Regions from separate parts of the Microbacterium sp. NC79 genome, predicted to be linked through region 2. Evidence: predicted binding sites of a transcription regulator. Region 2 holds the regulator's gene; each other region holds the start of a gene.

The links. The regulator LexA, encoded in region 2, represses DNA repair genes until DNA is damaged. The targets are predictions, from matches to a motif close to TCGAACANNTGTTCGA.
Region 1: KTJ77_RS03010 (HNH endonuclease signature motif containing protein) is a predicted target of LexA. The motif match lies at 1,826-1,841, and genes of this name have one in related genera.
Region 3: KTJ77_RS08980 (HNH endonuclease signature motif containing protein) is a predicted target of LexA. The motif match lies at 6,933-6,948, and genes of this name have one in related genera.

What each region holds. Positions count from the first base shown of each region.
Region 1 covers NZ_JAHQYI010000001.1:694,644-705,402, forward strand. The annotation lists gene KTJ77_RS03005 (phosphoenolpyruvate carboxykinase (GTP)) at 1-53, shown strand, start outside; gene KTJ77_RS03010 (HNH endonuclease signature motif containing protein) at 406-1,815, opposite strand; gene KTJ77_RS03015 (ATP-binding cassette domain-containing protein) at 2,279-3,220, shown strand; gene KTJ77_RS03020 (ABC transporter permease) at 3,217-4,092, shown strand; gene KTJ77_RS03025 (ABC transporter permease) at 4,089-4,910, shown strand; gene KTJ77_RS03030 (MFS transporter) at 4,987-6,432, opposite strand; gene ribA (GTP cyclohydrolase II) at 6,609-7,829, opposite strand; gene ribD (bifunctional diaminohydroxyphosphoribosylaminopyrimidine deaminase/5-amino-6-(5-phosphoribosylamino)uracil reductase RibD) at 7,887-8,918, opposite strand; gene glpK (glycerol kinase GlpK) at 9,168-10,682, shown strand; gene KTJ77_RS03050 (Fpg/Nei family DNA glycosylase) at 10,705-10,759, opposite strand, start outside.
Region 2 covers NZ_JAHQYI010000001.1:1,760,016-1,770,774, reverse strand. The annotation lists gene KTJ77_RS08005 (prolyl oligopeptidase family serine peptidase) at 1-751, opposite strand, end outside; gene KTJ77_RS08000 (methylenetetrahydrofolate reductase) at 981-1,925, shown strand; gene metE (5-methyltetrahydropteroyltriglutamate--homocysteine S-methyltransferase) at 1,922-4,237, shown strand; gene lexA (transcriptional repressor LexA) at 4,401-5,096, opposite strand; gene KTJ77_RS07985 (LysM peptidoglycan-binding domain-containing protein) at 5,341-5,745, shown strand; gene KTJ77_RS07980 (histidinol-phosphate transaminase) at 5,872-6,951, shown strand; gene hisB (imidazoleglycerol-phosphate dehydratase HisB) at 6,954-7,559, shown strand; gene hisH (imidazole glycerol phosphate synthase subunit HisH) at 7,556-8,203, shown strand; gene priA (bifunctional 1-(5-phosphoribosyl)-5-((5-phosphoribosylamino)methylideneamino)imidazole-4-carboxamide isomerase/phosphoribosylanthranilate isomerase PriA) at 8,245-8,991, shown strand; gene KTJ77_RS07960 (SseB family protein) at 8,975-9,742, shown strand; gene KTJ77_RS07955 (DUF1844 domain-containing protein) at 9,795-10,202, opposite strand; gene infC (translation initiation factor IF-3) at 10,448-10,759, shown strand, end outside.
Region 3 covers NZ_JAHQYI010000001.1:1,971,730-1,982,488, forward strand. The annotation lists gene KTJ77_RS08945 (acyl-CoA dehydrogenase family protein) at 1-785, shown strand, start outside; gene KTJ77_RS08950 (metal-sensitive transcriptional regulator) at 831-1,103, opposite strand; gene KTJ77_RS08955 (DUF445 domain-containing protein) at 1,138-2,412, shown strand; gene KTJ77_RS08960 (M4 family metallopeptidase) at 2,469-3,554, shown strand; gene KTJ77_RS08965 (protealysin inhibitor emfourin) at 3,532-3,891, shown strand; gene KTJ77_RS08970 (dihydrofolate reductase) at 3,888-4,442, opposite strand; gene KTJ77_RS08975 (thymidylate synthase) at 4,445-5,251, opposite strand; gene KTJ77_RS08980 (HNH endonuclease signature motif containing protein) at 5,474-6,922, opposite strand; gene KTJ77_RS08985 (agmatinase family protein) at 7,216-8,094, shown strand; gene KTJ77_RS08990 (histidine phosphatase family protein) at 8,094-8,564, shown strand; gene hutI (imidazolonepropionase) at 8,561-9,709, opposite strand; gene hutU (urocanate hydratase) at 9,709-10,759, opposite strand, start outside.

The sequences.
Region 1 (10,759 bases), 1.1 Mb from region 2:
TGACAGACGAGCTCACCGCGTTGCGCACACGCTTGGAGGCTGCCTCCGCATAAAGACTCGTGCAGGCGTCTCACCCTTGCTCCGGTGATGAGGCGCTCGCACGGAAATACGTGGCACCGAACGGGCCTTGCTCCGGTTACCGTTCGAAGCCACGGGAACGATTCGCGTCGGTGGGTCGCCTTGCTCCGGTTAGGCCCACCGACGCGAACATCTTTTTGCGGTGATGTGATGTGCTGCGGTGTGGTGCGGTGTGGTGCGGTGGTGTGATGCGTTGCGGTTGCGATGCGTTGCAATGAGATGCCGCGGGATGCGGCGGACATGCTGAGCTACGCGTGGCTGAGATCGGTGGAACATCGCCTGGCCAAAGTCAGGCGAAGGGGAGCGTGTTGTTAGGTGGCCGTGTCGTTAGGCGGCGATGTCGTATCGGGCGCGGCCGCCGAGGCGTGGGGTTTGTGTCGGGTCGACGGTGGCGGGTGGGATGATCCACACTTTCGAGGTGCGTTTCGTGCCGTCGACACGGATATTCCAGCCATTGTCATGAATACGGTGATGGCAGCTCGTGCAGAGCAGGACCCCGTTGCTGAGATCTGTTGGCCCGGTATCTCGCTGCCACCATCGGATGTGATGCGCTTTTGTCATTTGGGGTGGGAGCCCGCACATGACGCATCCGCCGTCTCGTTCGACGAGGGCGAGGCGTTGCGCCTTCGTGAAGAGTCGCTTTTCACGACCCCAGTCGAGGATTTCACCGTCGGATCCGAGGACTGCGGGGATGACACCGCCGCTCGCGGCCATTTGCCTGCAGGTGCTGATGCTGATCGGCTGATCCGTGCCATCGATCGTCGCGACACCGGTGCCGGTGGTGAGGTCATCAAGGCTCACGCGGACAATGACAGTCGCGCCCGTGAGGGGGAGTTCGTTGTTGTCGCATCCGGTGAGGTGCTCGCAGATCGCGGTGAGTGCGTCGGCTTGGAGTTGCGCGACGGTGCGACGATCGTCACCCGGCATGGTCCACCCCTCGGGAGCGTCCCCGGTGGCGGTGCCTTCGCACGTTTCACTGTGACCGGCGGCGGCGTGGGCGTTGGAGTTGCGGGCTTGGAAGGTCGCAGTGACCCAGGCTTGGATCGCATTCTTAATCGGGGCGCCCGACGCGACGTCGGTGCGGAAGTTCACGAACAAGGAGCCGTCACGTTCAAACATGGTCAGTGACCGGCTGGCACGGGCCTCATCTTCACGTGGTTCGACACCGTCGGGGTTTAGCCAGGCTTCGGCCCGGGTGACGAGTTTGCGGACGTCATCACACGACAACCCCGCAGCACCCTCCACCAGAAGAGCTTCGGCTTCACCGATCTGTTCGGTGCTGGCGTTTAGGCGGGCACGGTCAAGCATCGCGACGATCAGTGACCCGGCGGCCGCGGCAATCGTGCCCCGCTGCAGCGCGTCTTGCACTGCCGGATATTTCGGCGGCAACTTCTCACCGAGCAGGTTCGACCGCGGCGCGGTCGCTTTACCCAGTTTGGTGAGCTTTGACGCATCGCCGGTCGTGCCACCGGTGGTTGCCGCGATCAGCGTCGCCGAGTTCCGAAAACCCTGCTGCTTCGCGAGCCCATCCGGCCCCAACTCAGGACGGGATTCATGCTCGATTCCTGCAGCGACTTCCGCGCGGAGCCCGTCAAACCTTCGTTGCAATGTTCCCATCGCGGCATTCACCGCCAGTAACTGCGTGCGGGTTAAATCGGTGCCACATTCCGCATCGCACCACGCCGACTCGAGCGCCGCAACGGCTTCGAGAAGAGGGGTGAGGTGTGGATTGGTCATACCCCCATTTTAGAACACAGATTCGAATGACGCAAGGGTTTTATGAAGAAAGTTGCATTTGAGTATAGGAGCTAGGTTCTAGTGAATTTGGCAAGTTGCGGAGAGATCGCGTAAGCGAGGGCCAGAGTCGGGCGGGATCGGTGGAGCGGGTCATGGCGTCGGCAGGCGATTCCTATTTTCGATAGTTGGCACGCAGTGTCGGTCGGCAACGCACAGTGCGGAGGAGTGACGCACGGTGTCAACGAGCAGCGCCTCATGTCAGCGAGGGATTCGTCGTGCCAGCAAGCGATACGCAGTGCCGGCGAGTGGCGCACGGCGTTGGCCAGTGAAGGGGAAGTGCAGCGCCGGGCGAGCGATTCACAAACTCAACCCACGCATGACACGACGACAGCTCCCGCGGGCCAAAGCAGGCACCCACCCACATCCCGTATCCAATGTCGGTGCATCTTGGTAAGTTTTCTCCGTGCCAGAAGCAGTGATTTCAGCGCGGAACCTGCGCAAGACCTACGCCGTCAAGGGCAAGCCTGAGTTCGTCGCCGTCGACGACCTCACGTTTGACGTGGCGCCGGGCGAGTCCTTCGGCCTACTCGGCCCGAACGGAGCAGGCAAGTCGACCACAATGAAGATGATTGGCGCCGTCTCCACCCGCACGTCCGGCGACCTCAGCATCCTGGGCCTTGACCCCAATGACTACGGTCCGGAGATTCGCTCCCGACTCGGCGTGGTTCCGCAATCCGACAATCTCGACGCCGAGCTCAACGTGCGCGAAAACCTCTATATGTACGGGCGATACTTCGGATTCTCCGGAGCCGAGTGCCGGCGCAAGGCTGACGAGCTCCTCGCGTTCGCGCAGCTCGAAGAGAAGGTAAAAGCGAAGGTCGATCACCTCTCCGGCGGCATGAAGCGGCGCCTCACGATCGCACGCGGCTTGATCAACGACCCGCGCATTCTGCTGCTCGATGAGCCGACAACGGGGCTCGACCCGCAGGCTCGTCACGTGCTGTGGGATCGCTTGTTTCGTTTGAAAGAACGCGGAACCACGCTGGTGCTGACAACGCACTACATGGATGAAGCGGAACAATTATGCGATCGTCTCATCGTGGTCGACAAGGGTGCGATCATGGCGGAAGGATCACCAGCGTCGCTCATTCGCAGCTACTCGAGTCGTGAGGTTCTCGAAGTACGGTTCGGGTCTGAGAAGAACTCCGAAATCGCGCCGCATCTCGAAGGCATTGGAGATCGCGTTGAGGTGCTTCCCGATCGCGTCCTGATCTACACCAACGACGGTGACGGTGCGCTGAATCGTATCGTCGAACTCGGGCATCATCCGCTCACGTCCCTCGTGCGCCGTTCCAGCCTCGAAGACGTTTTCCTGCGTCTCACCGGACGATCGCTGATCGAATGAGTACTGACCGGTCCAGCGCCACATCGCGGGCGCAGCACCCCACCCTCGACGAACTCCGCGCCGAGGCGATCCGCGCTGCGCGCAAGCCCCGTGCATTCGGCTGGTTTTACGTGCTTGAACACATGGTGCGCGCGATGCGAGCGTACGGGTGGACGATTGTCGCCAGCGCCCTCGGTCAACCCCTGCTCTATCTGTTCGGGTTGGCGCTCGGCCTGGCGGCCCTGATCTCCACGCCTGTCGATGACGGCGGAGTCTCGGTACGCTACCTGGTGTTCGTCGCGCCCGCCCTCATCGCCGCCGCCACGATCGCGGTCGCCACCGAAGAAATGACGTACCCCGTGATGAGCGGGTTTAAATGGCGGCTCTACTTCTTCGGATTCTCCGCATCGCCCATTTCCAGCGCGCAAATCGCCACAGGCGTCGCCCTCGCACCGGCGTCTCGCATGCTGGCAGCCGCGGTTCCGTATTACCTCATCGTGTGGATCTTCGGCGGCGTCGAAACCCCCGCCACGGGGTGGCTCGCGATCGGCATCGGCGTGCTCGCCGGTCTGGCATTCGGCACACCCCTGATGGCCTACGCCGCGAGCATTGAAGATGACAAAGGCCAGTTCGCCCTCGTGCAACGATTCATCTTCATGCCGATGTTTCTCTTCTCCGGCACGTTTTACCCACTCACCAACCTGGAATGGTGGCTCGCCTGGATCGGATGGATATCACCGCTCTGGCACGCCTCCGAGCTCGGGCGCATGGCCATGTACGGCAAACCTATCGGTACCGGCATGATGTGGATCCACATCGCCTACCTCGTCATCCTCGCCGTCGGCGGGTACCTCATGGCCCGACGCATGTTCTCGAGAAGGCTCGAGAAATGACCCTGACAGAAAGCGGAACCAGAAGGCGCGCTGGCGGCGTACGGGCGCTGTGGGCAGGCAACCCGCTTGCTGTCGTGCAGCGGGGCCTCGTCGCGGCGCGCTCATCGAGCTGGGCTGTCGTGCTTTCCGGATTCTTCGAGCCGGTGTTCTACCTGGCATCGATGGGCATCGGGTTGGGGAGCATGATCGGGCTCATCACCCTCGCAGACGGCACAAAAGTCGAATATGCCGCCTTCATCGCGCCAGCGCTGCTCGCCGTCAGCGCCATGAACGGCGCGATCTACGACTCCACGTGGAACGTCTTCTTCAAACTCAACTACGGAAAGCTCTACGAGGGCATGCTTTCTACGTCCCTCGGCCCGCTCGACGTGGCCCTGGGCGAGATCATGTACGCGATGCTTCGCGGGCTGGTTTATGCCAGCGGCTTCCTCATCATCATGCAGGTCGCGGGGCTCAACCTGTCATGGACGGCCGTGCTCGCGTTGCCAGCGGTGCTCCTCATCGCGTTCGGCTTCGCAAGCCTCGGCATGGCCGTCACGAGCTACATGAAAACGTTTCAGCACATGGACTGGATCAACATGGTGCTCCTGCCGATGTTCCTGTTCTCGGCGACACTCTTTCCGATCACCAACTACCCCGAGTGGGTGCAGGGCATCATTCAGGCCTTCCCGCTCTGGCACGGTGTCGAACTCATCAGGGGGCTGACCACCGGAGCGCTGCACATGGGCATGCTCTGGCACGTCGTCTACTACCTCGTGATGATCGCGGTCGGGCTGCTGTTTACGACGAAGCGGTTGCGGGCACTGTTCCTCGACTAGCGGCGAATCTGCCCACGCATACGAATGGAGGGGCTGGTACCCCAACGGATACCAGCCCCTCCATTCGTACGATCGACTACGGCAAAGCGGCCGAAGAAACGTCGCCAGTCTCGCTGGCACCACCAGTTTCTTCTCCGGCGTCGCCTGCGAAATCGGAGTCTTTCGTCTCGCGCATCAGGATCGCGGCAATCAGCGTGAGCACCGCCATCACCGAAAGGTACACGCCGACGAGCCACGGGTTACCGCCCGCAGTGCCGAGCAACGCCAGGGCAATGATCGGAGCCAGCGCTGCACCGAGAATCGATGACACGTTGTAGGCGATGGCCGAGCCGGTGTAGCGAACGTTGGTCGGGAACAGCTCAGGCAACAGCGCACCCATCGGGCCAAACGTCAGACCCATCAGGGTGAAGCCGATGATCAAGAAGGCCAGCGTCAACCAGAACGTGCCAGCACCTGCCGGATTCTCGCGCGGCATCAGGAAGAACGAGAACGTCAAACCAAACAGCACGATGGCAGCCGTCACCCAGATCAGCGTCTTGCGGCGACCGAAGCGATCAGCCAACGGTCCGGAGATCATCGTGAAGACTCCGAAGAACACCACACCAACGATCTGCATCAGCACGAAGTCGGTGTAAGCGAAGCCCTGGCCAGGAACGAAGGTTGCGGGGTCGCCGCCCGCGGGCAACGTCTGAGGCTTCGTTCCAAACGTCAGCGTGAAGTTTGTCATGAGGTAGAACAGCACGTAGGTCGCCAGCATCAGGAACGTACCGAGAATCATCTGCCACCAGTAGCGGCGGAACGCCTCAGCGACCGGAACCTTGCGGATGGTTCCCTTCGATTCCGCCTTCTTGAAGGCATCCGACTCGACCAGCTTCAAACGCACCCACAGGCCGACAATGACCATGATGGCGCTGAACCAGAACGGAACGCGCCATCCCCAGTCCAAAAACGCCTGCGACTTCTGCATGGGGTCGTCGGAGGGGAGGGCGAAGTTGATGAACAGGAACAAACCGTTGGCGATGATGAAGCCGAGCGGTGCACCCAACTGCGGGAAGGTTCCGTACCATGCGCGCTTTCCGGCAGGCGCGTTCTCCGTCGCCACGAGCGCCGCACCCGACCACTCACCACCGAGCGCGAAGCCCTGCGCGAGACGGAGCAGGAGCAGGAGCGCGGGAGCCCAGAAACCGATCTGGTTGATCGTTGGCAGGCAACCGATGAGGAAGGTCGCGACACCCATCGTTAAAAGTGAAGCGACGAGCGTCGCCTTGCGCCCGTACTTGTCACCAAAGTGACCGAAGATCACCGCGCCGATGGGGCGAGCGATCATCGCCGCGCCGAACACCGCGAACGACGCGAGAAGCGACGCGGTGGGGTCGGAACTGGGGAAGAACAAAACGGGGAAGACCAGAACGGCCGCCGTCGCATAGGCATAGAAGTCGTAGAACTCGATCGTGGTACCGATCAAGCTCGCGGTGATGACGCGGGAGCGTGAGTTCGCAGGTTTGGTGGATGTCGTCGACATGATTCCTCTTCGAATTTCAAGTGCGTGTCGGCGTCGGACACGGCGGTGAAGGGGAACCTCAGGCACAGGGGTATTGTGCCTGGCGGCTCAACACTGCGTCACCTCATCGTCGGATTGGTGCCCGACAACGAAACAACCCTACTCCTGTCAGGCGCGAGCGCCTACTTGAGCGGCGATTACTCCGCGTCGGTGCTCGGCGGCGTTGCCGCCATAGCTGCTTCGAGGCGTCCGTCGGCGATGATGTGCCCCATGCGGTCACGCTTCGTCTCGAGGTATCCGTGGTTGTTCGGCCCCACCCCGACGACGAGCGGAACCTGTTCCACGACCGTCAGACCAAGATCAGTGAGCTGAGCCACCTTGTTGGAGTTGTTCGTGAGGAGCCGCACGTTCTGTACGCCCAAATCTTGCAGCATGGCGGCTGCCGCACCGTAGTCGCGCGCGTCGGCAGGCAAGCCGAGCGCGAGGTTGGCGTCGAGAGTGTCCAGACCCTTTTCTTGCAGGCTGTACGCGCGCAGCTTGTTGATCAGGCCAATACCGCGACCCTCATGACCGCGCATGTAAATGACGACGCCGCCGGAGGCATTAATCGCCTGCAGTGCCGCATCGAGCTGCGGGCCACACTCGCACTTTTGCGACCCAAACGCTTCACCCGTCAGGCACTCCGAGTGCACACGCACGAGCGCGGTATCGGTGAGCTCGCCAGACACGATGGCGAGATGATCCATGCCCGTCACGTGATCCTTGAACGCGAGGAAGCGGAAGGTGCCGTGATTGGTCGGAACCGTGGCCTCGGCCCGCAACGATACCCGGCGGGGTCGGGGAGTCGGTTCGCTACCGTCGGTTGCGTGCTGCCGCCGGTAAGCGACAAGATCGGCGATCGAAACGATCGGCCAGTCGCGCTCGGCGGAGAGCGCGAGGAGCTCGTCCGGGCGCAGGGTCTGGCCGTCTCGGGCCACCAACTCGGCCAGCGCGCCGACCGGGGTCAGCCCCGCGAGCTTGAGGAGATCAACTGTTGCTTCCGTGTGGCCGGCGCGAGCGGTGACGCCACCCTCAGCCGCGATCAGCGGCACCAGGTACCAAGGGCGGTGCTCCAGAGCGCTGTCGGTTGCCGCAATTGCGCGCAGCGCTTCTGCACGAATTTCAGCGTCGGCTCCGGCTGCTGGAGCCAGCGACGGCGACGTCGGGGTGAGCTTCAACACGGCAGCATGCTGCGGGCAGACAGGCAGACCGATCAAACCGCCCATCCAGTGGCCCATGCTGGCAAGCGTCTCGGTCGTAGCCGTCTCAGCTGCCAACACGACGCTGCCCTCAGACTCGCGCAGCTCGTCGTCAATGACAATGACGGGCGTGCCAGCACGAAGAGCATGAAGGGCGTCAGAAATGGGGGACAGGCTCACAGCGAGCCTCCTTTAAAGCGAAGGGTGGGCAAGGATGCGGGTTTGGTGGCGGGATTGCTAACCGGAACCATCAGCACTCGCCTCACGGGTCACACGTATCAGAATATCCTCGCCCAGAATTGTCACCTCGGGGCGGTGAAACCGCATAATGTCGGCGATCGTGCCAATTCCGATCTCATCAAGCGCGACATGGGGCCCGCCGAGGAGCGCGGGGGCGACATAGACCAGCAGTTCATCGACGAGGCCAGCGCGCAAGAAGGCGCTGGCAACGGTGGGACCACCCTCGATGAAAACGGAGTGAATGCCGCGTTCGTGCAGGTCGGCAACAATCACAGCGGGGTCGTGTTCGCGCACGTGAATCATCTCGCGCGGGTGCTGGCGCACGCGGGCGGAGGGCGGAACCTCGCGGTGGCCGACAACGACGGGTTGCGGTTGGGTGGGGAGCAGGTTGTCACCATCGCGCGCCGTCAACGCGGCATCGTCAGCCAGGATGGTTCCGATGCCCGCGACAATGGCGTCCGCTGCGGCGCGACGGCGGTGCACGTCGGCGCGGGCGGCGGCGCCGGTAATCCACTGGCTGGTTCCGTCGGCTGCGGCAGCACGACCATCGAGGGTCTGCGCCCACTTCACCGTCACGAACGGTCGACCGAGTCGTGTGCGCGTGAGCCAAGACGCGATCAGCTCACGGGCTTCACCTTCACGCAGGCCCTTTTCCACGTCGACGCCGGCGGCACGCAGCCGCTCGGCACCGCCGCCTGAGACCGCGCCCGGGTCGCTCGTGGCGTAGACAACGCGGGCGATTCCGGCGTCGATGAGCGCGAGTGCGCAGGGGCCGGTGCGACCGGTGTGGTTGCAGGGCTCAAGCGTGACGACGGCGGTCGCTCCGCGAGCCTGGCCAGCGTCGAGCTGAGAAAGTGCGTCTACCTCGGCGTGAGCGGTGCCGCTGCCACGGTGGTAGCCGGTGGCGAGCACCGACCCATCTGCGGCCAGAATGACGGCGCCCACCTGAGGGTTGACCCCGCGCGGCCCCTGGGCGGCGAGCGCGAGCGCCTGCGCCATGGCGGCGTCTTCTGCTGCAGTCGTGCTCACTGGTCCTCGTTCGGGTCGGCGTCGGCGAGCGCGAAGCGCACGCACGTTCGAGTGTATTCAACGCCGCCGACGCTCAGTCATTCCCAAACCACGCAATTATCCCGAAACACATTTTGGTCGGCGAAACACGCACGGGCCGCATGTTTCTCGCCGACCAAAATGTGTTTCGCATGCTGAGGGTGGGGGAATGGGCACGCTCGCACGGTGGCATCCGGCTAACCTCGAATGACACAGGACGATGGAGTACACGTGAGCACCTACATCATGGCGATCGACCAGGGGACGACGTCGAGTCGTGCAATTCTTTTTGACCGCAGCGGAACCATTGTGTCGTCCGGTCAGAAAGAGCACAGGCAGATTTTTCCGCGCCCAGGCTGGGTCGAACACGACGCGATGGAAATCTGGGGCAATGTTCGCGAAGTCATCGGCCAGGCACTCGCAAAAGCCAACGTGACGCGTCACGATGTCGCCACTATTGGCATCACGAATCAGCGTGAAACCGCGGTGATATGGAACAAGAACACGGGCAAGCCGATCGCCAACGCCATCGTGTGGCAAGACACCCGCACGCAAGACATCGTTGATCGGCTGGCGGCCGATGGCGGCCTCGACCGCTTTCAGGCTCAGGTCGGTCTCCCGTTAGCGACGTATTTTTCGGGAACGAAGATCGCGTGGCTTCTCGACAACGTTGCGGGTGCGCGCGCCGCTGCGGAGCGCGGCGAGCTTCTGTTCGGCACGACGGATACCTGGGTGCTGTGGAACCTCACAGGCGGCGTCAACGGCGGCGTACACGCGACAGACGTCACGAACGCCTCCCGCACGATGTTCATGGATCTCCAAACCCTGCAGTGGGATGACGAGATCTTGGCCGCGTTTAACGTGCCACGCTCGCTGTTGCCCGAAATTCGCTCGTCGAGTGAACTGTTCGGTGAAGCGTCGTCGCAGAGCTTGATGCGTGGTACCCCGATTACCGGCATTCTCGGCGACCAGCAGGCCGCCACGTTTGGCCAGGCCGCCTTCCGCGCTGGTGAAGCGAAGAACACCTATGGCACGGGCAACTTCCTCATCTTTAATACGGGGGAGGAGATTGTTCCGTCCCGCAACGGCTTGCTCACGACCGTCGCATACAAGCTCGCGTCAGAGCCTGCCCGCTACGCCCTTGAGGGGTCCATCGCCGTCACCGGATCGCTCGTGCAGTGGTTGCGCGACAATCTCGGAATCATTTCCTCATCGAGCGAAGTGCAGACCCTGGCCGACACCGTCGAAGACAATGGCGGAGCGTATTTTGTGCCTGCGTTCTCTGGCCTTTTTGCGCCGTACTGGCGACCGGATGCGCGCGGTGCGATTGTCGGCCTCACTCGATACGTCACAAAAGCGCACATTGCGCGCGCGGCGCTTGAGTCCATCGCGTACCAAACCCGCGACGTTCTCGGGGCGGTGAACGCTGACGCTGGCGTTGAGCTGAGCGAGCTGCGTGTCGATGGCGGCGCCACCGCGAACGACACCCTCCTGCAATTCCAAGCTGACATTCTCGGCGTCGACGTGGTGCGCCCTGTCGTCGCTGAGACGACCGCGCTCGGAGCGGCGTACGCCGCAGGCCTGGCGATCGGATTTTGGGAATCCCGCGAAGAACTCGCGCAGCACTGGAAACAGGATCGACGATTCACGCCGGCGATGGAACCAGAAGAGCGGGAGCGCCTGTATCGCAATTGGCAGAAGGCAATCACGAAAACGCTGGACTGGGTCGACGACGACGTGCGATGACGTGCGGTGCGCGTAACAGCGGCTACTTCAGTAGCCGCGACAGCCGCCGATCCGCAAGGATCTTGCCACCGGTCTGG
Region 2 (10,759 bases):
CAGGCAATGAAGAGGCGGAACCAGCAGGCACAGCACGAAGGTTCCAACGCCCCGAGCGGTCATCGGCGAAGAAGAGATCTCCGCGGTTGCTCCACTGCGGCTGCAGTCCGGCGCCATCCGAAACCGAGAACGGATGGTTCTGAGCCACAAGGGACCGCACAAAAACGTCGGCATGATCCCACGGCATGTTGGGGTGGTTCCATCCGACCCACGAAAGGCTCGCGGCATCGGGGCTGAGCGCTGGTTGCGCCACGAAATCAGTTCCCGAAGCGAGCGACATGACGGCGTCGTCGTCATCGGCGCCGCCGCGGGTTGCGATGGTGACAATGTCACGCTCGATGCCGGTGGTCAGACGTCGCTCGCGCACCGCAAGCAGGACGCCGGCGCTGATCGTTAAGCCGCCGTACGTTGCGGTCTCGTCGACCGGGGTAAGCGGGCGCGGCTCAGCAGAGCCAGGTGCCAACGACCAGACACGCTGGTCGCTCGCCTCCACGAAAAAGACGGTGCCATCGGCGCCAGCGCTCCACGCACCGCCACCGTACATGTGCACACGAGAACGCACGTTCCATGGTTCCGGGAGCAGCGGTTCGCTCGCACCCTCGCGAAAAATCGTCATGCGTCCGGCGACGGATTGCACCCAGTACGCCTCACCGTTTACGAAGCGGGCGCCGTCAAAGCGGGTGGAACCAGCGGCGGCGTCGGCGGCGGAGATGGGCGATGGCCAGGAGCCGTAGGGGAGTGAACGTGCCATGCATTGAGGCTATCTGGTGTGCGTCTGTCACGAGCCGGAGAAACATTTCGTCATCGTGAAACATATTTCGTCACTCAGGATTGTGGCGCGCGAAACCCTCGGCCTTAGCGTGGTGCCACGACGTTCGGAGCCCCGAACACGAGCGCCAGGCACCCCGTTCTCGAACGGAGCTGGCTGGCGCAAACCTCGGCGCGCTGGAGCCCGCCTCGACCCTGGAAGGAGACACACAATGGCTAAAGAAATTGCAACGGTTCCGTTCTCCTTCGAGCTGTATCCGCCTCGCACCGAAACATCGGTGCAGGCCCTTCACCGCACGATTGATGAGCTGGCCGCAGTCGCGCCGCAGTTCATCTCGGTCACGTATGGTGCGGGTGGCTCATCGGGTGGGCGCTCGCTTGAAGTGCTGAAGTACATTCGCGAGCACACCAACGTTGACCCGCTTGCCCACCTCACCTGCGTTGGCAACACATACGCGGGCGCAACCACGCTGATTCGCGAGTTTCTTGACGCCGGAATCGAGTCTTTTCTCGCGCTGCGTGGCGACCCGCCTGCGGGCACCCGCGAGGAAGACATTTACCTCGGCGATTTGGAAAGCTCTGCGCAACTTGTGCAGTTGATCGATCGGGTCCAGGCGGAGCGCGTGCCGTTCCGCGAAAGCGACCTGCCGGGTATCCCGGGGGCTGCGCGGGTCGATCGTCGCAGCCGCGTGCGTATCGCCGTCGCGGCATTCCCGAACGGACACCCCCGCTCCCGCCACGCGAGCGAACACCTTGACGCGTTGCTGGCGAAGCAGGCCGCTGGCGCGACGCTCGCGATTACGCAGCTGTTCTTCCACGCCGACGCCTACCTCGCCTTCGTCGAGCGTGCCCGTCAGGCCGGGGTCACGATCCCGATCTTGCCTGGCATCATGCCGATTACGAATCCCGCGCGTCTTAACCGTGTGCTCGAGCTGAGTGGCGAAGAACTGCCAAGCGAGCTCGCGATCGCCCTCGAAATTGAGCCCACAGTCGAGGGCCAGCGCGAACTCGGGATCGAGTACGCGGCGAACCTCGCCCGCGCGGTCGCTGACGGCGGCGCTCCCGGCATTCACCTTTACGCCTTTAACAACCACGACACGGTCCTCGCGGTCCTCCGCGAAGCCGACATCCTCATTCAAAAGGAGAACGTACGATGACATTCCCCGCAGGAACCATCCTCGGCTACCCGCGCATCGGGCGTCAGCGTGAGCTGAAGCGTGCCGTGGAGTCGCACTGGGCTGGCAAGACCGACGCTGCGGCACTGGAAGCAACCGCTGCCGGTCTCCGCGCGGCAACCCGTGCCCGCCTGGCAGAACTCGGCCTCGGTCAGTCTGACTCTTCGATCCCTGAGTCCTTCTCCTACTACGACCAGGTGCTTGACATCGCCGTCACGCTTGGTGCTCTGCCCGCGCGCTTCGCACACCTGCGTCAGGCTGACGGAACCTTTGGTCTCGACGCGCTGTTCACCGCGGCACGTGGAGAGGGTGAGCGTGCGCCGCTCGAAATGACCAAATGGTTCGACACCAACTACCACTATCTGGTTCCGGAAATCGACGAGAACACCGCCTTCTCGCTGTCAAGCACGCGCTTTGCCGATCAGGTCGCCGAAGCCAAGCAGGACGGTTTCACTACCCGCCCCGTGATCGTCGGGCCCGTCACGTTCTTGGCATTGGCTAAGGCTAGCGATGACGCAGCCGAGGGCTTCTCGCCGCTGTCGCGACTGCAGGACGTTCTGCCTGTCTATGTTGAGTTGCTCGCAGCGCTCACGGCAGCAGGAGCTGAGTGGGTGCAGCTGGATGAACCCGCCCTCGTGAGCGAGAGTCTGCCCTACGCCGCCGCTGAGCTGGCTGAGGCCGCTCGCGTCGCTTACGACGTGCTCGCCAGCGCCGCCAACCGCCCCCAGATTCTTGTCGCCGCCGGCTACGCGCAGCTGTCGCCTGAAGCGTGGAGCGTTCTTGCTGGTTCCGCTGTCGACGGCATCGCCATCGACCTGCGCCGTGGTTCCGTTCCCGCGCCCGTCGCTGGCCTGGAAAACAAAGTTCTTGTCGGTGGCGTGATCGACGGCCGCAATATTTGGCGTGGTGACCTCGCCGGCGCTTTTGACAAGCTCGCATCGCTCGCTGAACTCGGTGCCGCGCAGGTTGCTGCTGGCACGACGACCTCGTTGCAGCACGTGCCGCACGACGTCGCTGACGAAACCCAGCTCGAGGCGCGTCTCGTTTCCTGGCTCGCATTCGCTGACCAGAAGGTTGGCCAGATCGTGACGCTCGCACAGGGCCTCACCGAGGGGCGGGAAGCGATCGCTGAGGAGCTTGATGCTGCGACTGCGGCTCTTGCGGACCGTGCGTCGGCTCCTGGCGTTCGCGTTGACGCTGTCCGTGCACGCACAGGTGCGCTGCAGGCTGACGACTTCGTGCGTGGCAACGAGGAGGAGCGCGTCGCCGCTCAGGACGCTGCCCTTGACCTGCCGCTCCTGCCGACAACGACCATTGGTTCCTTCCCGCAGACCGGAGAGATCCGTAAGGCGCGCGCCGCTCACGCGCGTGGCGAGATCGATGACGCCGCATACGATGAGTTCCTCAAGGCTGAAATTGGTCGGGTCATCGACCTGCAGCACGATCTAGATATCGATGTCCTGGTGCACGGCGAGGCCGAGCGCAACGACATGGTGCAGTACTTCGCCGAGTTGCTGGACGGTTTTGCCGTCACCCAGAACGGGTGGGTGCAGTCCTACGGTTCGCGTGCGACGCGTCCTTCGCTACTGTGGGGCGACGTTTCACGCCCCGCGCCGATGACCGTGCGGTGGGCGGAGTTTGCGCAGTCACTCAGCGACAAGCACGTCAAGGGCATGCTGACCGGCCCTGTGACGATCCTGGCCTGGTCGTTCGTGCGCGATGACCAGCCGCTCGCTGAGACGGCGAACCAGGTTGGTCTGGCTCTCCGCGATGAAATCGGTGACCTCGAGCAGGCGGGCATCGCCATCATTCAGGTTGATGAGCCCGCCCTGCGCGAACTGCTGCCGCTCAAGGTTGCCGACCAGCCGGCGTATCTTGAGTGGTCGGTCGGATCATTCCGGCTGGCAACCGCCGGTGTTGCGGACGCCACTCAGATCCACACTCACCTGTGCTATTCGGAGTTCGGCGTTGTGATCGATGCGATCACGGCGCTTGATGCCGACGTCACGTCGATCGAGGCTGCGCGTAGCCGTGGCGACGTGATTGACGATATTCGTGACGCGGGCTTCCCGCACGGCGTTGGCCCCGGCGTATGGGACATCCACTCGCCGCGTGTGCCTTCTGTTGATGAGCAAGAGTCGATCCTGCAGCGTGCCGCTGACGCCCTGCCGCACAAGCTCATCTGGGCGAACCCGGATTGTGGCCTGAAGACCCGCGGCTACGACGAGACCGTTGAATCACTGCGCAACCTGGTGGTAGCGACCAAGAACGTGCGCGAGAAGATCGGCGCGTAACGCGCGACAGCTCACAGCCCGCCCTACTCAATCGAGTGGGGCGGGCTTTCGCTTTGTGTGGCGCTGATGCCGGAACCGTGGCGCGACGATCAGCGCAAACAGCAAGAGGACTTTCGCTTGCCGACGGATCGGCTCGCGAAAGTCCTCAGGAGGATGCTGCAGATTACACGGCGCGCAGCACCGCAACAATCTTGCCGAGAATCGTGGCCTGGTCGCCAAGGATGGGCTCAAAAGCACTGTTGCGGGGGAGTAGCCAGGTGTGGCCGTCACGACGACGCAAAACCTTCACGGTGGCCTCATCGTTCAGCATGGCCGCCACGATGTCGCCGTTTTCCGCGTCGCTCTGCACGCGCACGACAACCCAGTCGCCATCGCAGATCGCGGCATCGATCATCGACTCACCGTTCACCTTCAGCATGAACAGTTCGCCCTTGCCAACAAGCTGGCGGGGGAGTGGGAAGATCTCTTCGACCTGTTGCTCCGCCGTGATCGGAACGCCTGCTGCAATCTGACCGACGAGCGGAACCAGTGCGGCATCGCCGACGGACGGTGCGGCATCGGCCGGGTTCTCGGCGGCGATGCCAGGAAGATCGATCAGCACCTCCATCGCGCGAGTCTTACCGGGATCGCGACGCAGGTATCCGCTCAGTTCGAGCTGACCCAGTTGGTGAGTAACGCTACTCAGCGACTTGAGGTTTACCGCGTCGCCAATTTCGCGCATGCTCGGCGGATAGCCGTGACGCGCGATGGAACGTTGGATCACTTCGAGGATCGCCATTTGTTTGTCGCTGAGGTTCTTGCGGCGACGTGTACGTGGGGCCTCATTGCCCGGACCACTCGCAGTCTCTTCCGCGCTCATTGCGTTCTCCTTTTGCCACCCAGCGACCAATGTCGGAGGTTGATGATGTGCTTTCGCTATCGAAACCGTATCCGACTTTTCGGATAAACAAAGACTTTTGTTCGAGTGTGTTGAAAGATTTTTTTCGAAGTCGTTCGAAAAACAGGTTGACATGTTCGAACATAGAACATAGATTCGGAACGTAGCTTCGCTTCCGGCCCTCCCGGCCGAGGGTTGGAAGCGAAGCGCACCACAAGGAGGAATCATGAGCACCATCAGCATCAACGCCACCGCTCGTCCGGCTCGCGTCGTTTCGGGGCCCGGTGTGGTTGCTGTGGCTGGTCATTCTGCGGTCGCCACGCGCCTTCGGATGACCGATCGCGGCCGCCGCGTACTCGCAGCCGTCGTTGCTCTTCCCGTCGTGGCTGCTATCGCCTTCGCCGTACTGAGTGGTGGTTCTGCGCAGGCTTCCCTCGATGAGGGCGTGCAGGCAACATTCGAAACGATCAACGTGATGCCAGGCGACTCGCTGTGGTCGATCGCGAGCGATGTAGCACCGCACGCAGACCCCCGCGATGTTATCGATGGCATGATCTCACTGAACGCGCTGCCCTCTTCAGCGATCACGCCAGGCCAGACGCTGGCCATTCCCGCTGAATTCACGAAGTAACACCGCCGCGATCATGCACGCGCTCAAGCGCGCCGCGCTGAGGATCAGGCCAGCCGTATCGAGACCCTGCGTAATGTTCGACCGCCCGGTTTCCGCGGCCGCCTACCGCAGACCTACCATGGAGTAGTGACGATCTCCTTCAGTGATCTGCCCATCCGCGACGAGTTTCGCGGGATGACTCCGTACGGCGCCCCACAGGCGCCGCTTCCGGTCGCACTGAACGTTAACGAGAACACGCATCCCATTCCGGATTCGGTGACGAGTGACATTGTTGAGTCCCTCTCGTTCGCGGTGCGCGACCTCAACCGGTATCCAGACCGCGAGTTCACGCTGCTGCGCGAGGCGTTTGCTCACTACCTCGGTCACGGGTTGACAGCCGACCAGATATGGGCGGCGAACGGCTCAAACGAGGTGCTACAACACATTCTGCAGGCGTTTGCGGGCCCCGGGCGCACGGTGATGGGTTTCGGGCCGACATACTCCATGTACCCGCTGCTGACCCGCGCGACCGGCGCGACATGGTTCGCAGGCGAACGCGGCGCCGACTACTCGCTGGCTGCGGCTTCCGCTGTCGCACAAGTGCAGGAAGTGAAGCCGGATGTGGTGCTGCTGTGTGCGCCGAACAACCCCACAGGAACGCCGCTGACACTTGATGTCATCGAAGCCGTATACGACGCAACTGACGGCATCGTCGTCGTCGATGAGGCCTACTTTGAGTTCGCCCCGCACGATGCCCCGAGCGCTCTCACGCTCCTGGAATCTCGCCCCCGTCTGGTGGTCTCACGCACCATGAGTAAGGCCTTCGCCTTTGCTGGTGCTCGCGTCGGATACCTTGCAGCTGACCCCGCCTTCATTGACGCGCTCCGGCTCGTCCGGTTGCCCTATCACCTCAGCGCGTTGACGCAGGTCGCGGCGCTGGCTGCCCTGCGTCACGCCGACACGATGCTGGCGACCGTTGACGACATTGTGGAACAGCGTGACCGCATCTCCGCGACCCTCGCAGCACTTGGCTATCGCCCCTACGAATCATGGACAAACTTCGTGCTGTTCGGTGGGGTAGCTGACCCGCAGGCAACCTTTCAAGCCCTGTTCGAACGCGGCATTCTGATCCGCGACGTCGGTATCCCCGGACACATGCGTGTGTCAGCCGGAACCGAAGAAGAAACCACCGCGTTCCTTGACGCCCTCGCCTCGCTAGGATTCTGAGTATGACCGCCCCCCGTATTGCTTCCCGCCGCCGTTCCACGAGCGAATCCACGATTGAGCTCGAACTGAACCTCGACGGCACCGGTCAGAGCTCCATCGACACGAGCGTGCCGTTCTTCGATCACATGCTGACCGCCTTCGCCAAGCACTCGCTGACTGACCTCACCGTGAAGGCCACAGGCGACACCCACATCGATGCGCACCACACGGTGGAAGACACCGCCATTGTGCTCGGCCAGGCGATTCGCGAAGCGCTAGGCGACAAGGCCGGAATCTCCCGCTACGGCGACGCCCTGGTTCCGCTCGACGAGGCCCTCGCTCAGGCCGTTGTCGACATCTCAGGACGCCCCTTCCTTGTGCACACCGGTGAGCCCGAAGGCTTCGAGTTCCACCTGATCGGCGGACACTTCACTGGCTCCCTCGTCCGCCACGTTTTCGAGGCCATCACCCTCAACGCAGGCCTGACCGTTCACGTCAACGTGAAGGGCGGTCGCGACCCGCACCACATCGCCGAAGCTGAGTTCAAGGCGTTTGCCCGGGCCTTCCGTCAGGCAAAGTCGATTGACCCGCTTGTCTCGGGCATCCCGAGCACGAAGGGTGCGCTGTGACCCGTCCGGTTGTTGCGGTGCTCGACTACGGGTCGGGCAACGTGCACTCCGCCGTTAAGGCACTGGATGCCGCCGGTGCCGACGCCCGCTTGACGAAAGACAAGAAGCTCGTCATGGAGGCACACGGTCTCGTCGTGCCTGGTGTCGGTGCATTTGCTGCCGTGATGGACGCGCTGCGCGCCGAACGCTCAGAAGAGCTGATCGACCGCCGCCTCGCCGGCGGACGCCACGTGCTCGGTATTTGTGTGGGCATGCAGGTCATGTTCGAACGAGGTGTCGAACGCGGTGTTGGCGCTGAGGGCCTTGGCGAGTGGCCAGGTGTCGTCCGCGAGATCGAAGCCCCTGTCCTGCCGCACATGGGCTGGAACACGGTGGAGGTGGGGGAGGGCAGCGCACTCTTCCGCGGCATTGAGAACGAGCGGTTCTACTTCGTGCATTCCAACGCCGCGCAGGAGTGGACCCTCGACGTCATTCCGCCGTTCCCACAGCCCAAGGTCACCTGGGCAACACACCACTCACGATTTATTGCTGCGGTTGAGAACGGGCCGCTGTCGGCGACCCAGTTCCACCCGGAAAAGTCCGGCGAAGCCGGGATCACACTCCTGAAGAATTGGATCGGCACGCTGGGCGGGGCTACGCTCTAACATCTGTGCCGTTTGCACGAAGGTTGCTTGCTAGAGGACTTATGAACGACTTCACGAACACTCCCGCGTTGGCTCTGTTGCCAGCTGTTGACGTTGCAGGAGGAAAGGCCGTGCGCCTGACCCAGGGCGAGGCAGGCTCGGAAACCAACTACGGTGACCCGGTTGACGCTGCCGCCCAGTGGCAAGAGCAGGGCGCCGAATGGCTCCACCTCGTTGACCTTGACGCTGCTTTCGGCCGCGGTGCGAACACCGCAGTGATCCGTCGCGTCATCAAGCAGGTACGCGGCCTGAACGTCGAGCTCTCCGGTGGCATCCGCGACGACGCGTCGCTGGAAGCAGCGCTCGAGACGGGTGTCACCCGCATCAACCTCGGCACCGCAGCGCTTGAAAACCCAGAATGGGCGGCAAACGTTATTGGCCGTTACGGCGAAGCAATCGCTGTCGGCCTTGACGTGCGCGGAACCACGCTGGCGGCTCGCGGATGGACGCAAGAGGCAGGCGACATTTGGGAAGTGCTCGCGCGCCTGGAAGACGCCGGATGCTCGCGCTACGTGGTCACCGACGTCACGAAGGACGGCACCCTCCGCGGACCCAACCTCGAGCTGCTTCGCGAAGTCTGCTCGCGCACGGTCAAGCCCGTTGTCGCCTCTGGTGGTATTTCGTCGCTTGATGACATTGCAGAACTGCGTGATTTGGTTCCGCTCGGCGTTGAAGGCGCGATCATCGGCAAGGCGTTGTACTCCGGTGCATTCACGCTGGCAGAGGCTCTGGATGTCGCAGGAGACTAACACTGCCGATTCGGCTGGCGTGCCCTGGGAAGGCAGGCGATTCGAACCCAACCCTGCTGCCGGCGATGACGGCTCAGCCGATCCCGCACTGCTCGCCGCTCTCACAAACTTTCGCAATGGTTCCGGCGACCAGATCGCCATTGTGGAGGCATTGCGCACCGCGCGCGTGCTCATCCCGCTGATCGCGGAGAAGGGCGACGAAGGCGTTGGGCCGACGGGCCTCACCGTCGACAAGACGCAGGAGCTGTCGATTGTGACGGTAGCCGCTCCTGACGGGCGCACCGTGTTGCCGATCTTTACGAGCGTGGATTCGATGCGCACGTGGGATCCGCTCGCTCGACCCATTCCCGTGGCCGGTGTGCGTGCCGCGCTCTCGGCCGCATCAGACCAGACCGATCTCTTGGTTGTCGACCCGACCGCAGAGACCGAGTACATTGTGCGTCGGCCCGCGGTGTGGGCCCTTGCGCAAGATGAGGCGTGGGTGCCGAGTCACGAATCACCAGAAGTGTTTCAGGCGCTGCAAGAATCCGTCGGCACGGAACTGGCCGTCATCGACCTCACGGTGGCCTCAGGCGATCCTGACGCCCGGCTTCGCGGCCCGGAGCTAATCGTGACGCTGCAGCTCGTCGATGGGCTCGATCAGTCGCAGCTCGATGCCGTTTTGCAACGTCTCGCACAGCGCTGGGCTGCCGATAACCGCATTGCCGTGCTCGTTGACTCTCTGTCGGTCAAGCTGAGTCGCGCCAATTAACGCAAAGCGGGCGCCGATGCTGTGCATCAACGCCCGCTCAGGACAACAGGTCTTAGTTGACCGGACCTGTCCACTTCTCGCCCGGCCCCTTACCGATGGGGTCGGGGATGGCCGACGCCTCACGGAACGCGAGCTGCACGGAGCGCAGTCCATCACGCAGCGAACGTGCGTGCATGTCGCTGACGGCGGGCGCGCCTGCAGTGATGAGCCCAGCAAGCGCATCGATCAGCTTGCGAGCCTCATCGAGGTCGATCTGCTGTGCGGCGTTGGGGTCGTCTGCAAGGCCGAGCTTGACTGCCGCAGCGCTAAGCAGGTGAACCGCTGCGGTCGTAATGACCTCGACCGCGGGAACATCGGCAATATCGCGCGCAGCCTCAGACGCTGCCTGGTCTGCTTTTTCCCACTGAGCCAGGCGCTCAGGGTCGTGTTCGTGGCTGTTTTCGGCCGGAATCGTGTTCACGTCTAACTCTCTGCTAAACTAATGCGGGCTCTGGGGCTTATGCCTCAGTACGAAAGTGGATCACATCCCACCCGCGCTTGCCGTTCTAGGCTACCGGGTCTGCGCTCCGCCTCCGAATCTGTCGGAGGTAGTTAGGGTGCAAAGCCGGCGTCTCACGTCGTGCGGGTGGAGTGATCATACCTTCGCCCGCGACACGAACCCTCGTATCGCGGTGGCTATGAACCACACATCCAGAGGAGTTCCGCATCAGCGATCCCCGCACCAACGAGCGCATTCGCGTTCCGGAGGTTCGACTCGTCGGCCCCGGTGGCGAACAGATTGGCGTTGTCGCCATTCAGGTCGCGCTTCGCCTCGCACAGGAAGCAGACCTCGACCTTGTTGAGGTTGCTCCTAACTCGAAGCCTCCCGTCGTCAAGATCATGGACTACGGGAAGTTCAAGTACGAAGCTGCTCAGAAGGCTAAGGAAGCTCGCCGCAACCAGGCGAACACCGTCCTCAAGGAGGTGCGTTTCCGCCTGAAGATCGATGCACACGACTACGAGACCAAGCGCAAGCGC
Region 3 (10,759 bases), 210 kb from region 2:
ACCTCGTGCTCGGCGGTTCTGACACCGTCGCCACCCCGACGGCTGATGGCGGTTACGCCTTCACCGGAACCAAGATCTTCACATCCCTCGCCCCGGTGTGGACACAGCTCGGCCTGCACGGCCTCGACAGCACCGATCCGGACAACCCCCGCCTGGTCTACGCGTTCATAGATCGCACCGACGCGGTCGTCACGCGCGATGACTGGGACACGATGGGCATGCGCGGAACCCAGAGCCGCACGACAGAACTCCACGGCGCGGTAGCCTCCCCCGCACACGTCGCGCGCGTGGTTCCGCTCGGCGAGCCCGACCCGATCATGTTTGGCATCTTTGCGGCGTTCGAGATTCTGCTGGCGTCGGTGTACACCGGCATCGCTCGGCGCGCGATCGACGTCGCCGTCGAGACTGTTGGCAAGCGCCGTTCAAAAAAGACCGGCAAAACGTACGCACACGACGCTGACATTCGCTGGCGTATCGCCGACATGGGGCTCGCGTACGACGCGCTCCTCCCCCAAATCGCGATGATCGCCCGCGACGTTGACGACCGGGTCGACCACGGCAGCCTGTGGTTCGCGAAGCTGTCTGGCGTGAAGCACCGTGCGGTTGTGATGGCCAAGCAGGTTGTCGACGAAGCGATGCTGACCGGCGGCGGGTCAAGCTACTTTGCCCGCAGCGAGCTGCAGCGTCTTTACCGTGATGTGCTTGCTGGCATGTTCCATCCGTCAGACCCGGAGTCGGCACACGCCACGATGGCGGCCGCTTGGCTAGGAGCGCTGGAAGACTAGCGGAACCTGTTTGCGGCTTCACGACGCACCCCTGGTTCCGGCACCCTACTTGCCTGACACCTCAAAAGCCTTCAGCATTTCGGCGATGGCCTGCTCGCGCTGTTCTCCGCCGTGCTCCATCATGTGGCTGACGTGCTGGCGCAAGTGGTTCTCCAGGAGAAGCTTGTTCAAAGACTCCAGCGAGCGCTGGATGGCGCGGGACTGCGTGATGATATCCATGCAGTAGTCCTCGTTGTCGATCATCTTCGCGAGGCCGCGCATTTGCCCTTCCAGGATGCTGGTTCGGTGCAACGCACGCTTTTTGATGTCTTCGATCACGCTCGAAGCCTACTCCTGGTGAAAGGATGGCGGCATGGTTCGCACACCGACGGCTCTGCTTTCTCCCGCCGATCAGGAGCGCCGACGCGCCCTGCGCACGATGAAGGGTGTCGCCCTCGGCGCGCTCATCGGAATGGCGGTGCTGTTTTGCGTCGCGTTCGTGCTGCAGCGCGACGTCGAGGCGTGGGGGTATGTGCGTGCCGCTGCCGAGGGTGGCATGGTGGGTGCGCTCGCCGATTGGTTTGCCGTTACGGCGCTTTTTCGGCATCCGCTCGGGATTCCGATTCCGCACACGGCGATCATTCCCAAGCGCAAGGATGAAATCGGGCGTTCGCTCGGCGAGTTTGTCGAGACGAACTTCCTCTCCGGCGAGGTCGTCGAGAAAAAACTCGGCTCGACGGCGATTTCGAAGAACCTCGGAACCTGGCTGAGCTCCCCTGAGCACGCGCGGCGCGTGGGCACGGAATCGGCGACCCTCGCGGCCAACGTCTTGCGCGCGCTCAGTGACGACGATGTGCAAGATCTCATTGGTGATCTTGCGCGTGACCATCTGCTCAATCCGCAGTGGGGACCGCCTGCAGGCACCTGGCTGGGCAAGGTTGTTGAGTCAAACGCCCATCATGGTGCGGTGGATCTCGCCGTCGACAGCATCGCCACCTGGTTGCACAATAACCAGAGCTACTTTTCCGGGCTCCTGTCCAAGCGCCTGCCGTCGTGGGTGCCGTCGCTCGCGCACCGCTTCGTGGATGACACCGCGTATAAGGAGGCGGTCAAGTTTGTGGGTGCGGTGCAGGCTGACAAGGAACATCAGGCGCGACATGCGATCGACGCGTATCTCGCGAAGCTCGCCGACAATTTGCAGCACGATCCGGTGACGATGGCGAAGCTGGAGGACGCGAAGTCGGCTGTTTTTGACAGCCCGCGCGTTCGAGAACTGGCTGGCGAGGCGTGGAACACGGTCAAGGTGGGGTTGCTGGAGTCGCTGGAGAACCCGACCAGCACGTTGCGCGCCCGCATCGATGCGGCCATCTTTGATTTCGGCCAGCGGCTCACGCGTGATGATGCGCTCCAGGCGCGCCTCGACGCCTGGATTACCCAGGCGGCAGTCTTCGTCGTGGAGCGGTACAAGCACGACATCGCCAGCATCATCACCGACACTGTCGAGCGATGGGATCCCAGCGAGACGACGGAGAAGATTGAGCTCATGGTCGGCAAAGACCTGCAGTTCATTCGCCTCAACGGAACCATTGTCGGCTCGCTGGCTGGTGTGCTCATCTACACGATTGCACACGCCGTCTTGGGGGCGTAGGCCCGTCGTTTTCGTGATCGCGCGACAGTGTCGGTGATCAGGCGTAGCCTCCCCTCATGGCGACATTCCAGGCAATCATTCCGCCGTATCTGCTGAATCGGCTGGCGCAGACGGGCGATGAGCAGTATCCGACGGCTGCCGCGGCCGCGCGTCGCACGATCGCGGCGGGGCGTCCGCCGTTTCGGCATCGCGCACAACTTGATCTCTCTGTTGATGGTTCCGGTTCACTCATTGTCGAGCTGACCGATGCCCCGAATCGTACGATCGCGGATGCTGAGAACACGCAGGTGCTTCCCGGAACCATTGTGCGAGAAGAAGGTGCAGAGCCGGTGGCAGATGCCACGGTGAATGCGGCTTACGACGGTTTGGGTGCCACGTTTGATCTGTTGCTCCGTGCGTTTCAGCGCAATTCCCTCGATGGGGCTGGCGCTGCGCTCAACGCGACCGTGCACTACGGCGAAGACTACGACAATGCCTTTTGGGACGGCGAGCGGATGGTCTTCGGCGACGGTGATGGTGAGGTGTTTGTGGGGTTCGCTAACTCCCTGTCTGTGATCGGTCACGAGCTCTCGCACGGTGTGATCCAACACACGGCGAACCTCGCGTATCGCAATCAATCGGGTGCCCTCAATGAATCGATTGCTGATGTATTTGGCGCCCTCACCGAGCAGTATTTTGGCCAGCAGACGGCTGATGAGGCGAGCTGGCTGATTGGTTCCGAAATCTTCACCGCGGCCGTGCAGGGGGTGGCGCTGCGCAATATGCTGGAGCCCGGCACCGCTTATGACGATGACGTTCTCGGCCGTGATCCGCAGCCTGGGCACATGCGCGATTACGTCACGATGATTGAAGATAACGGTGGGGTGCACGTGAACTCGGGCATTCCGAACCGTGCGTTTGCCCTGTTGGCTCGCGATCTGGGTGGGTTTGCGTGGGATCGTGCTGGCCTGATTTGGTATCGGGCGCTGACGGGCACCCTGTCGACGACGGCAACCTTCATCGAGTTTGCTGACGCCACTGTTTCTGCGGCGCAGGCGGAGTACGGTAAAGCCTCAGAGGAGGTGCGTGCCGTTAAGCGAGCCTGGCGCGCGGTTGGTGTTTATGACGAATCGCGAGGTAATGCCTCCCAGCAGCGACGATGAGGCGCGGGTTGGGGCCGAGTCGGGGGCAGAGGAGGCGAAAGACGAGCCGCATATTGCGGTGCGGGTGACGCGTAGCGGCGGAGTTGCGGGCATCACCCGTCGTTGGCAAGCGGAAGCTCCGGCGGGTGACGAGTCGCACTGGGTTGCCGTCATCGAGGAGTGTCCGTGGAATGCGACGCCACCGACAGATCTGCGTGCGGACGGCTTCATGTGGCGCATCGTTGCCGTGATTCGGCACGATGAGCGCTCGGTCGTGCTCCCCGAATCGGCGGTGGTCGGGCCCTGGGCAACGCTCATCAGGGTCGTGCGTGACGCAAGTGTTGAGCCGGGCGTCTAGAGTTCTTCGTCTAACGCCCAGGTTTCGAAGCGGTATGCCGGGCCGCGGTCGGAGGGCGTGAAGCCGTCTTCGGGAGTCGACGTCACGTTCACAAAACCGGGAGGTAGCGCGGGAGCGAAGGTGTCTCCGTCTGGCACTTCGAGGTCAAGTACCGTCACGACCGCGATATCGGCGCGGTCTGCGGTGCTTTCGTAGAGCGCACCGCCGCCGACAACCCATACGAGTTCGCCGCCGGGAGCGTCGGCAGCGGCGGCAAGCGCGTCATCCAGGTTGGTGAAAACGCGAGCGCCAGCGGCTTCCGCTTCGGCGGTCACATGGGGGTCGCTCGTGAGCACGAAGTTGGTGCGTCCGTCAAACGGTCGAAAGCGCGGTGGGATGGACTCCCATGTGCGCCGTCCCATCACGACCGGGTGACCCATCGTCGTCTCTTTGAAGTGCGCCATGTCTTCCGGCGCCTTCCACGGCATGTCTCCTGCGCGTCCGATGACACCGTCACGGGTCTGCGCCCAGATGAGGCCGATGGCCTGGGGCGGAAGTTCAGGAAGCTGCATGGCTAGACCGCAACCGGTGCCGAGATCTGCGCGTGGTGCTGGTAGTTATGCACCGCGAAGTCATCGAACGAGTAGTCAAAGATCGACTCGGGCGTACGCGTGAAGGTGAGCGTGGGCGACGGGAACGGTTCGCGCTCCAATTGCGTCTTGACCTGTTCGAGGTGGTTGTCGTAAATGTGTACGTCTCCACCTGTCCAGACGAATTCGCCGACATCGAGACCGACCTGCTGGGCGATCATGCGGGTCAGCAACGCGTACGAGGCGATGTTGAAAGGCACGCCGAGAAACATGTCGGCGGAGCGCTGGTACAGCTGGCAGGAGAGTTTGCCGTCAGCGACGTAGAACTGGAAGAACGCGTGGCACGGCGGCAACGCCATGTTCTTGATCTCGGCCACGTTCCAGGCGGAGACGATGATCCGGCGGGAGTCTGGGTTGGTCTTTAACTGCTCAATGACCTGAGCGATCTGGTCGATGTGCTCGCCATCGGGTGTCGGCCATGAGCGCCACTGCACGCCGTACACCGGTCCGAGTTCGCCGTTTTCGTCGGCCCACTCGTTCCAAATGCGCACGCCGTTCTCTTGTAGCCAGGAGACGTTTGATTCGCCACGCAAGAACCACAGCAGTTCAAGCGCGACCGACTTAAAGTGCACGCGCTTGGTGGTGATCAGCGGGAAGGAATCATTCGCCAGGTCAAACCGCAGCTGCCTGCCAAACACGCTTGTGGTTCCGGTGCCCGTGCGATCCGTCTTGTGGGTGCCGTTGGCCAGCACATCTCGCAGCAGATCCTCATACGGCGTCGCGATCGTCATGGCTCCCATCGTATGTGGCTCAGGGCTCCCCGGCTCCATTCGGTGGGTCATGTCGCGTAGCGGCGCGGTCTCAAACACGACGCCTGTCTGACATAGGGGCGGGGTGTACGCCGGCCCGCTCAGCCCAGCTTTGGGCGAGCTAGGCGGCGATGCCGTAACAAACAAAGCCGGGCCGGGTGGGGTGGGGTGGGGCAGATCGTCGCTCAGTTAGGCCGTCGGCCGTTAGGCGGCGATGTCGTATCGAGCGCGGCCGCCGAGGCGTGGGGTTTGTGTCGGGTCGACGGTGGCGGGTGGGATGATCCACACTTTCGACGTACGTTTGGTGCCGTCGACGTGGATGGTCCAGCCATTGTCGTGAATACGGTGATGGCAGCTCGTGCAGAGCAGGACGCCGTTGTTGAGGTCGGTTGGGCCGGTGTCTCGCTGCCACCATCGGATGTGATGCGCTTTCGTCATTTGGGGTGGCAACCCGCACATGACGCATCCGCCGTCTCGTTCGACGAGCGCGAGGCGTTGCGCCTTCGTGAAGAGTCGCTTTTCACGACCCCAATCGAGAATCTCACCATCCGACCCGAGGACAGCGGGGATAACACCACCACTCGCGGCCATTTGCCTGCAGGTGCTGATGCTGATCGGCTGGTCGGTGCCGTCGATCGTCGCGACACCAGTGCCGGCGGTGAGGTCATCAAGGCTCACGCGGACAATGACGGTCGCGCCGGTGAGGGGGAGTTCGTTGTTGTCGCATCCGGTGATGTGCTCGCAGATCGCGGTGAGCGCGTCGGCTTGCAGTTGCGCGACGGTGCGACGATCGTCACCCGGCATCGCCCATCCCTCGGGAGCGTCCCCGGCCGCGGCAGTTCCCACATCATTCGGGACGCCAGAGCCCGTGGCGGTGCCTTCGCATGTGTCACTGTGACCGGCGTTGGCGTTGGGGTTGGTGTTGCGGGCTTGGAAGGTGGCGGTGACCCAGGCTTGGATCGCGTTCTTGATCGGGGCACCTGACGCGACGTCGGTGCGGAAGTTCACGAACAGGGACCCGTCACGTTCAAACATCGTCAGTGACCGGCTGGCACGGGCCTCATCTTCGCGAGGTTCAACACCGTCGGGGTTCAACCATGCTTCGGCGCGGGTGACGAGTTTGCGGACGTCATCACACGAGAGCCCCGCAGCACCCTCCACCAGAAGAGCCTCAGCCTCAACGATCTGCTCGATACTCGCGTTCAGGCGCGCACGGTCCAGCATCGCGACGATCAGCGACCCGGCGGCCGCGGCAATCGTGCCCCGCTGTAACGCGTCTTGTACCGCCGGATACTTCGGAGGCAACTTCTCACCGAGCAGGTTCGACCGCGGCGCGGTCGCTTTACCCAGTTTTGTGAGCTTTGACGCATCGCCGGTCGTACCACCGGTTGTTGCCGCGATCAGCGTCGCCGAGTTGCGAAAACCCTGCTGCTTCGCGAGACCATCCGGCCCCAACTCAGGCCGTGACTCATGCTCAATGCCCGCGGCGACTTCTGCGCGGAGTCCGTCAAACCTTCGTTGCAATGTTCCCATCGCGGCATTCACTGCCAGTAACTGCGTGCGGTCTAAATCGGTGCCACATTCCGCATCGCACCACGCCGACTCGAGCGCCGCAACGGCTTCGAGAAGAGGGGTGAGATGTGGATTGCTCATACCCCCATTTTAGAACAGAGCTTCGAATAGTTCAAGGATTTTCAAGAATAGGAATGAAAAACTTGTGCGCGATATGCCTCCCTTTCTCATCGTGGCCGCGACTCACACCCGCTCAGCGACCACCATTCCCCATCGCGGATCAACAAAAGGAACACCCGAGACGACACCGTCCGCCGCGCATACTCACGACCCGCCCCTGCTAGTTCCGCCTGAGCCCACTCCACCCCTAGCCCCGCAGCATCCGCCACTGAATCCTCGACGTCACTGCGCAGCGGCGATAGTGTGAACGAACCATGGCTCTTTCGTTTGATCCTCTGTGGCCGCGTGCTGGCGGCTGGCCCGCTTTTGATGGTTCCGCCGATGTCGCCGTTCTCGGCGTTCCTGCGCACCTGACCTCCCTCTCCCCAACGGGAGCGCACGAGACCCCTGCGGCGATTCGCGAGGCAATTCAACGCTTCTCCCCCGCGCTAGTGACGGGCGAGCACATCGTTGATCTCAGCGAACTGATCGTTCGCGACGCGGGCGACGTGCGCGACCCTGACAGCCCCGAGGGCGAAGAGCGCACCACGGCGCACGTCTCCGAACTCGCCCGCACGTCGCGCCTGGTCGTCGCGCTCGGTGGCGACAACAGCGTCACGTACGCGGCGGCGCGTGGCGCGCACGCCACCGGACTCATCACGCTTGACGCGCACTACGACGTGCGTGATGGCGTCTCTAACGGTTCGCCCGTACGGAGGCTCGTCGAATCGGGCCTTGATCCGCACCGCATCGTGCAAATTGGTATCGCCGATTTCGCGAACTCGGTCGCGTACGCAAAGCGCGTGCGTGACCTCGGCATCACGGTGATCGGCATCGATGACGTGCGTCGCCGCGGCATCGACGATGTCGTCGCCGAGGCACTGGAAATTGCCGGCACCGGCCCCGTGCACTTCGATATTGATGTCGACGTTGCCGACCGTTCGGTCGCCCCCGGATGCCCGGCAAGTGTTCCCGGTGGCCTCGCCGCATGGGAGTTGCGCGCCCTGGTGCGCGGCATCGGACGCAGCACTACGGTGGCATCAGCCGACATCACCGAGGTCGATGCCACCGCCGATGCCGAAGATGGCCGCACCGTCCGCCTCGCGGCCCTCTGCCTACTCGAACTCATCGCCGCCGTCTCGGAGCGTGCGTGATGCAACTGACCCTGATTCGGCACGCGAAGAGCTCGTGGGACGACCCCGACCTCAGCGACTTTGACCGCCCGCTTGACCGTCGCGGTCTGCGCGACGCTCCCGTGATGGCACACCTGGTGGCCGCCCGCAAACAGCAGATCGACGTGATCCTGTCATCGACCGCCGTGCGCGCGGCAAGCACCGCCCAGTACTTTGCCGATGCGCTGGGCGCCGAGATTGAGTTCTTCGACCAGCTTTACAACGCCGACCCGCGACGCATCGCCGATCTGGTCGCCGAACGTGAAGAAGAAAACGTCGCTGTGGTGGCGCACGACCCCACACTCAGCATTCTGGCGCGGCACTTCGGTCCGCAGATTCCGCACATGCCGACATGCGCCGTCGCGTGGTTCACGTGGGGCGCAGACACATGGCGCGAGGCATTCCGCACGCCGCCGACGCGCGTGCAGTACGACATCCCGCGAGAAAACTAGCCGGTAATTACCCGCTCCACCATCGGCACTCCCGGCCGGTATGCCAGGTGGATGCGCGAGGGTGCCCGCAACACTGCGAGGTGAGCGGCGGAACCAACGGCCAGGTTGCCGACGTCGGTGCGGCCGAGCGCCGCAGCACCTCCGGCTGTTGCCGCCCACACGGCCTCGGCAGGAGACATCCCCATCTCGCGCACCGCGAGGGCGATCATCAGCGGCATCGAGGTCGTGAAGCTGGTGCCCGGGTTGCAATCGCTCGCCAACGCCACGGTCACCCCCGCATCGAGCAAGCGCCGCGCGTTCGGATACGGATGCTTCGTCGAGAACTCCACCCCAGGCAGCAGCGTCGCCACAGTGTCTGAGCCGGCGAGCAACGCCACATCGTGATCACTGAGGTAGGTGCAGTGATCAACGCTTGCCGCCCCCATCTCGACGGCCAACGCCACGCCACCGCCCTCGCCGAGCTGATTGCCATGCACGCGCGGCTTCAGCCCCGCTTCAATTCCTGCCTGCAAAACACGGCGAGACTCGTCCACGTCAAACGCACCGCGTTCGCAGAACACGTCGATCCAGGTGGCGTACGGCGCAACCGCCGACAGCATGTCACCGCACACCAGATCCACATACGCATCACGGTTGTCGGCATACTCGACCGGAACCACGTGGGCACCGAGGAAGGTGACCTCGTCAGTGACTTCTCGCGCGAGGCGCGCGAGCTTAGCCTCCGACTCAACGTCGAGGCCGTAGCCCGTCTTGATTTCCAGGGTCGTGGTTCCCTGGCTCAGACACTCGGCGACAAACCCGTGCAGTCGCGTGCGCAGTGCTTGATCCGACGCGTCGCGTGTCGCCGCGACAGTCGTGCGGATCCCGCCAGCCGCATACGGGGTTCCGGTCATTCTGGCGGCAAACTCCTCGGCCCGATCCCCACCGAAAACAAGGTGCGTGTGACTGTCAACGAACCCGGGGATGACGGCCGCACCCTCCACGTCGATCACGCGCTCCGCTGGTTCCGCGCGCCGGGCGTCACCGACCCAGGCGACGCGCCCGTTCTCGATGCGCACGGCGGCGCCATGTAGCGTGCCGCACGCGTCGCTATCGGTGGCGACGTTCGTCGTGAGCTCACCAATGCCGGTGACGAGGGTTGCCATTAGGCGTCCATCATCGGAATTGTGAGGCCCCGCTCTCGCGCGATATCGGCGGCGTGCTCATAGCCAGCATCGACGTGACGCATAACCCCGGTACCCGGGTCGTTCGTCAATACCCGCTCAATCTTCTCGGCGGCAAGCGCCGTACCGTCGGCGACGGTCACCTGGCCAGCGTGGATCGATCGGCCAATACCGACGCCACCGCCGTGGTGAATCGAGACCCACGAGGCACCGGACGCGGTGTTGAGCAGGGCGTTCAGCAGCGGCCAGTCGGCGATCGCGTCGGAACCATCCTTCATGGATTCGGTTTCGCGGTAGGGGCTGGCGACGGAACCAGAATCCAGGTGATCACGGCCAATCACGATGGGCGCGGAGAGTTCTCCTGATGCCACCATCTCGTTGAACTTAAGACCAGCCAGGTGGCGCTCCTTGTAGCCCAACCAGCAGATGCGGGCGGGCAGACCCTCAAAGTGCACCTTCTCGCCCGCCTGCTCGAGCCAACGGTGCAGCGCGGCATCGTGCGGGAAGAGCTCGGCAATGGCGCGGTCGGTCTTGCGAATGTCTTCCGGGTCGCCGGAGAGCGCCACCCAGCGGAACGGGCCACGTCCCTCTTCAAACTGGGGGCGAATGTACGCGGGCACGAAGCCGGGGAACTCGAAGGCGCGGTCGTATCCACCCAGTTGCGCTTCTGCACGGATCGAGTTGCCATAGTCGAAGACAGCGGCACCCGCGTCTTGAAACTCGACCATCGCGCGCACGTGAGCCGCCATCGCCGCGCGAGACTTTTCGGTGAACCCTTCCGGATCCCGTGTCGCTTCCGCCTTCCACTCATCGACGCTGACGCCGATCGGGAGGTAAGCGAGCGGATCGTGTGCGCTGGTCTGGTCGGTGACAATATCGATGGGGGTGCCACGGCGCAGAAGTTCGGGGAACACCTCGGCGGCGTTGCCAACGACGCCGACCGAGAGGGCCTCCCCCGCGTTCTTCGCGGCAACGACGCGTTCAACGGCAGCGTCAAGATCGGTGGTGTACTCGTCGAGGTAACCGTGGTCG